DNA from 2 places in the Paracidovorax sp. genome. Region 1 is predicted to be linked to the other one. Evidence: predicted binding sites of a transcription regulator. Region 1 holds the regulator's gene; the other holds the start of a gene.
The links. The regulator NrdR, encoded in region 1, represses ribonucleotide reductase genes. The targets are predictions, from matches to a motif close to CACNANATNTNGTG.
Positions count from the first base shown of each region.

Region 2: a site for NrdR is predicted at 1,538-1,551, ahead of AC3A84_RS11210 (ribonucleoside-diphosphate reductase subunit alpha). Genes of this name have one in related genera too.

Region 1 is NZ_JBXYZY010000034.1:44,988-48,372, reverse strand. Features, by position in the region: gene AC3A84_RS13050 (CBS domain-containing protein) at 1-133, shown strand, start outside; gene aroC (chorismate synthase) at 362-1,459, shown strand; gene nrdR (transcriptional regulator NrdR) at 1,633-2,082, opposite strand; gene glyA (serine hydroxymethyltransferase) at 2,144-3,385, opposite strand, start outside.
Region 2 is NZ_JBXYZY010000027.1:411,012-414,396, forward strand. Features, by position in the region: gene AC3A84_RS11200 (sigma-54-dependent transcriptional regulator) at 1-733, shown strand, start outside; gene ampD (1,6-anhydro-N-acetylmuramyl-L-alanine amidase AmpD) at 723-1,334, shown strand; gene AC3A84_RS11210 (ribonucleoside-diphosphate reductase subunit alpha) at 1,646-3,385, shown strand, end outside.

The sequences.
Region 1 (3,385 bases):
CCGCCGCATGCTGATGGGCGTCATCAGCTTCTACGACGTGGCGAAGGCCGTGGTGGATAGCCAGAACTTCGAGAACCAGATGCTCAAGGCCTATATCCGCGACTGGCCCGAGGAAAAGCAGGCAACCCCCTGAGCCGCTGGCGGCTTCCCCCTTCTCTCGCGCCTTGCGCGGGAAGGGGGACGACGCTGGTGGCCCGGCAAAGCCGGCTCCACGGCGTCTGCTGGCCTGGCCTGCTCCGCGGCCTTTCGACGATCGGGGCCGAGGTGGCGTAGCGGCAGCGCCCAGTGAGCATGCTCTGGCGTTCGTACAGGCGGCCTTGATGGCCCGGAGCGCCGCATGGCTCTGGGATAATCGCCGCCCATGAGCGGCAACACACTCGGCACCCTATTCGCAGTCACCAACTTCGGTGAATCCCACGGCCCGGCCATCGGCTGCGTGATCGACGGGTGTCCGCCCGGCATGGCGCTCACCGAGGCCGACATCCAGCGCGATCTGGACCGCCGCCGTCCCGGCACCAGCCGCCACGTCACCCAGCGCGCCGAACCCGATGCGGTGGAGATTCTCTCTGGCGTCTACGAAGGCCGCACCACGGGCACGCCCATCGCCCTGCTGATCCGCAACACTGACCAGCGCAGCAAGGACTACTCGAACATTGCCCAGAGCTTCCGCCCGGGTCATGCCGACTACACCTACTGGCACAAGTACGGCATTCGCGATCCGCGCGGCGGCGGCCGCTCGTCGGCCCGGCTCACCGCGCCCACCGTGGCAGCCGGCGCCGTCGCCAAGAAGTGGCTGGCCGAAAAATACGGCACGCGCTTTCGCGCCTGCATGACGCAGATCGGCGAGCTGGAGATCCCGTTCGAGAACTGGGACCACGTGCCTCACAACCCTTTCTTCGCGCCGGTGGCCGACGTATCGGCCTACGAGGACTACATGGATGCGCTGCGCAAGTCGGGCGATTCGTGCGGCGCACGCATCCGCGTGCAGGCCACGGGCGTGCCGGTGGGCCTGGGCGAGCCGCTCTACGACAAGCTCGACGCCGACATCGCCCATGCGCTCATGGGCCTGAACGCCGTCAAGGCGGTGGAGATCGGCGCCGGCTTCGCCAGCGTGGTCCAGCGCGGCACCACGCACGGTGATTCGCTCACGCCGCAGGGCTTCATTGGCAACAATGCCGGGGGCATCCTGGGTGGCATCAGCAGCGGGCAGGACATCGAGGCCTCGATCGCCATCAAGCCCACCAGCTCCATCATCAGCCCGCGCGAGTCCATCGACATCCACGGCCAGAGCACGGAAGTCATCACCAAGGGCCGCCACGATCCCTGTGTGGGCATTCGCGCCGCGCCCATCGCGGAAGCGCTGCTCGCTCTGGTGCTGATGGACCACGCCCTGCGCCACCGCGCCCAGTGCGGCGACGTGGTGCAGGAAGTGCCGCCGATCAAGGCATCGCTGCTCTGACGGCCCGATGCGCGCAGGCAGGCGGGGCCGCTCGGCATGGCGCCGGCCGGCCTGTCTGCACGAAGTCAAGAGGAAGTTTGTTGGGCCAATGTGCCCTTGGCGCTCGCAGATCAAGCGCTTCAAGCTATTAATTTAATAGCAAATCCGCCCTGGGACGGGGCAGGCCGCAGAGGCTACTTGCGCACCTCATCGACCAGCGCGCGGAACTCGTCGATGTCCTCGAAGCTGCGATAGACGCTGGCGAAGCGGATGTAAGCCACCTTGTCGAGCTTCTTCAATTCGCGCATCACCAGCTCGCCGATGCGGCTGGAGAAGATCTCGCGCTGGCCCAGGTTCAGCAGCTTTTCCTCGATGCGCTCGATGGCGCTGTCGATCTGCGTCGTGCTCACCGGGCGCTTGCGCAGCGCCAGCGTGAAGGAGCCGATCAGCTTGCTGCGGTCGTAGTCCACCCGGCGCCCGTCCTTCTTCACCACCGTCGGAAAGTTGACTTCCGGCTTCTCATAGGTGGTGAAGCGCTTTTCGCAGGCGCCGCACTGGCGCCTGCGCCGCACGAACTCGCCGTCCTCGGCCACGCGGGTTTCAACCACCTGGGTTTCAGGATGGCTGCAGAAAGGGCATTTCATCGCGCTGCGCTGCCGGCGGGTTGGCGCCGGCAGCGGTGGTGCGGAGCAGGGCGGCCGCGCTTCAACGGTAGACCGGGAAGCGGCTGGTCAGCGCATGCACCTTGGCGCGCACGGCGGCCAGGTTGGCTTCGTCGTGCGGGTTCTCCAGCACGTCGGCCACCAGGTTGGCGGTCAGGCGCGTTTCCTCTTCCTTGAAGCCACGGGTGGTGATGGCAGGCGTGCCCACGCGGATGCCGCTGGTCACCATCGGCTTTTCCGGGTCGTTCGGAATGGAGTTCTTGTTGATCGTGATGTGGGCCAGACCCAGGGCCGCTTCGGCCACCTTGCCGGTGATGCCCTTGGAGCGCAGGTCCACCAGCATGACGTGGCTTTCGGTGCGGCCGCTGATGATGCGCAGGCCGCGCTCGATCAGCGTCTCGGCAAAGACCTTGGCGTTCTTCACGACTTGCTGCTGGTAGGCCTTGAATTCGGGCGTCAGCGCTTCCTTGAAGGCCACGGCCTTGGCGGCGATGACGTGTTCCAGCGGGCCGCCTTGCAGGCCAGGGAAGATGGCGGAGTTGATCGCCTTCTCATGCTCAGCCTTCATCAGGATGATGCCGCCACGCGGGCCGCGCAGGCTCTTGTGCGTGGTGGAGGTGACCACATCGGCGAAGGGCACCGGGTTCGGGTATTCGCCCGCGACCACCAGGCCTGCGTAGTGGGCGATGTCCACCCAGAAGATCGCGCCGACTTCCTTGGCGATCTTGGCGAAGCGCTCGAAGTCGATGCGCAGGGCATAGGCCGACGCGCCGGCGATGATCAGCTTGGGCTTGCTTTCGCGGGCTTTGGCTTCCAGTGCGTCGTAGTCGATCTCTTCCTTCTCGTTCAGGCCGTAGGAGACGATGTTGAACCACTTGCCGCTCATGTTGAGGGGCATGCCGTGCGTCAGGTGGCCGCCTTCGGCCAGGCTCATGCCGAGAATGGTGTCGCCGGGCTTGAGGAAGGCCAGCAGCACGGCCTGGTTGGCCTGCGAGCCGGAGTTGGGCTGCACGTTGGCGGCATCGGCGCCGAAGAGCTTCTTCACGCGGTCGATAGCGAGCTGCTCGATCACGTCCACGTTCTCGCAGCCACCGTAGTAGCGCTTGCCCGGATAGCCTTCGGCGTACTTGTTGGTGAGCTGGGAGCCCTGCGCAGCCATCACGGCGGGCGAGGCGTAGTTTTCGCTGGCGATCAGCTCGATGTGCTCTTCCTGGCGGACGTTCTCGGCCTGGATGGCGGCCCACACTTCGGGATCGGCTTGTTCGACAAGAATATTGCGTTGGTA
Region 2 (3,385 bases), on a different contig from region 1:
TCTCTTTCTGGACGAGATCGGAGACTTGCCGCTGGCGATGCAATCCAAGCTGCTTCGCGCCATCCAGGAGCGATCGGTGCGCCCCCTGGGGTCCACACAGGAGGAAACAGTGGACGTGCGCATCCTCAGTGCCACCCACCGCGATCTGGCGGCCGACGTGCAGGCCGGGCATTTCCGGCAGGACCTCTACTACCGCCTGAACGTGATCGAATTCCTCATCCCGCCGCTGCGCGAGCGCCGCGAAGACCTGCCCGCCCTGTGCACAGCCCTGCTCAAACGCATTGCCCATGAATCCGGCACATCCGTGCCCCGGCTGACCGACTCCGCGCTGGAGCGCATCGCCCGCGCGCCGTTGAGCGGCAACGTGCGCGAGCTGGAGAACCTGCTGCATCGCGCCGTAGCCCTGAGCGAAGGCGATGAACTGCAAGTGGAGAACCCTTTATCGCCCGGCACTGCGGACAACCCCATGCCCCCTAATGTGTCGCCGGATGCCGACACCGCACCCACGGCCTGGGCAGGCACCGCCACAGCCCCCGCTCTGCCCTCCGACCTGCAGGGCTGGTTGGATCAGCAAGAAAGAGACATCCTGGTCCGCGCGCTGCGAGAGACGGGCTTCAATCGCACAGCGACCGCGGCCAGGCTGGGCATCAGCCTGCGGCAGATCCGCTACCGCATCGAGCGGCTGAACATTGCCATGCCCTCGACCGGAGAAAGCGCTGACGATGCCGCCTGAGACCCGCCCCCCTTCCATCGTCCAGCACCGCAACGTTCCAGCCTTGTGGGATGGTGGCTGGTACCAGCCCGCCCGGCGCGAGCCCTCGCCCAATTTCGGCCCCCGGCCCGCAGGCGCCGTGCTGGACCTCATCGTCGTGCACTCCATCAGCCTGCCACCCGGCGAATACGGCGGCCGTGCCATTCACCAGCTGTTCACCAACACCCTGGACTGGGATGCACACCCTTATTACCAGGGCATCCGGGGCCTGGAGGTGTCGGCCCATTTCCTGATCCAGCGCAACGGCACGCTCTGGCAATTCGTGGACTGCACGCAACGCGCCTGGCATGCCGGCCCCTCGGCCTACCGTGGCCGCACCCACTGCAACGACGACTCCATCGGCATCGAGCTGGAGGGGCTGGAAGGCCTGCAGTTCGAAGCTGCGCAATACGACCGCCTGACGCAACTGTGCGCTGCCCTGGCCGACCGCTTCCCCATCGCGCATGTCGCCGGGCACGAACACATCGCTCCAGGGCGCAAAGGGGACCCGGGACCCGGGTTCGACTGGAGACTTTTAGCTTTGCAACTGGGCTGGCCAAAGGACAGATTCCCGCCCGCCTGAGTGGGCCTGCGCGCTTCTGCTCACGCCGGACGCGACAAAAAAACCTTATTCGCCCAGAAAGCGCCGAAGTGCTGCGAGAATAGCGCCCCCGCAGCCGGTTCGCCCCGCCTTTGCGGCCCCGGAACAGGCATGTTTCCCGGTTCCGGCGAACGGCGCGTTACAGGCACGAGACACCATAGGTAGTGTCTTGCGCCCTCCCAAGACCCCAGATATAGTGTGGCACGGCACCCGCTGCCCCTGCCTTTTTCTTGTGCGATGCGGCAATCCACGCCCGCGTCGCCCCTTCCCCGTACAGCTCCTGAGAGGACCCGATGCAAGCTGCGCTCAATACCCCATCCCTTGACGTCAACCGGACGCAAGCCTCGTCCGAAGCCGACGCCTCCAGCGGCATGCCGAGCCTGAACACGCTGTCCCACTACCAGACCATCCGCCGCAACGGCGCCGTCGTGCCGTTCGAGCCGCAGAAGATCGCCGTGGCCCTGATGAAGGCCTTCCTGGCCGTACACGGCACGCAAGGCGCTGCTTCGGCCAGCGTGCGCGAAACGGTGGACGCTCTGACCCAGGCGGTGGTGCGCGGCCTGATCCGCTCGCGGCCCCAGGGCGGCACCTTCCACATCGAAGACGTGCAAGACCAGGTCGAGCTCGGCCTGATGCGCGGCGGCCACCACGAAGTCGCCCGCGCCTATGTGCTCTACCGCGAGCGCCGTGCGCAAGAGCGCGTTCACCAGCAAGAGAAGCTGGCCCCCGCCATGCCGGCGCTGCGCGTGATCGACAACGGCCAACGCGTGGACCTGGACATCCTGCGCCTGCACCAGCTGATCGAATCGGCCTGCTCGGGCCTTGGCGCCGACATCCACGCCGCGCCCATCGTGTCGGAAACCATGCGCAACTTGTACGACGGCGTGCCCATGGACGAGGTCTACAAGGCTTCCATCCTCGCAGCCCGTACGCTGATCGAGAAGGACCCCGACTACACCTACGCCACCGCCCGCCTGCTGCTGCACACCATCGTGCGCGAAGTGCTGGGCCGCGACGTGGTGCCCGCTGAAATGAGTGCGGCCTATGCCTCCTACTTCCCCGAATTCATCCAGAAGGGTGTGGACAACGAGCTGCTGGACCCGCGCCTGCTCGAGTTCGATCTGGACCGCCTGGGCAAGGCGCTGAACGCGCAGCGCGACCAGCAGTTCGACTACCTCGGCCTGCAGACCCTGTACGACCGCTACTTCCTGCACGTGCGCAAGACGCGCATCGAACTGCCGCAGGCGTTCTTCATGCGCGTAGCCATGGGCCTGTCGCTCAACGAAGCCGACCGCGAAGCTCGCGCCATCGAGTTCTATGAAGTGCTGTCCTCGTTCGACTTCATGTCGAGCACGCCCACACTCTTCAACAGCGGCACGCTGCGTTCACAGCTCTCGTCCTGCTACCTGACCACGGTGCCCGACGACCTCGACGGCATCTACGAATCCATCAAGGAAAACGCCCTGCTCTCCAAGTTCGCTGGCGGCCTGGGCAACGACTGGACGCGCGTGCGCGCACTGGGCTCGCACATCAAGGGCACGAACGGCGAATCGCAGGGCGTCGTGCCGTTCCTCAAGGTCGTGAACGACACGGCCGTGGCCGTGAACCAGGGCGGCAAGCGCAAGGGAGCGGTCTGCACCTACCTGGAAACCTGGCATCTGGACATCGAAGAGTTTCTGGAGCTGCGCAAGAACACCGGCGACGACCGCCGCCGCACGCACGACATGAACACGGCCAACTGGATCCCCGACCTGTTCATGCGGCGCGTGATGGAAAAGGGCACCTGGACGCTGTTCTCGCCCTCCTCCGTGCCCGACCTGCACGACCTGTTCGGCTCTGCCTTCGAGAAGGCCTATGTCGCCTACGAAGAGAAGGCAGCGCGAGGCGAGATCAAGCCCTCGCGCACCATCCAGGCGACCGACCTGTGGCGCAAGATCCTCACGATGCTGTTCGAGACCGGCCATCCCTGGATCACCTTCAAGGACGCCTGCAACGTGCGCTCGCCCCAGCAGCACGCCGGCGTGGTGCATTCG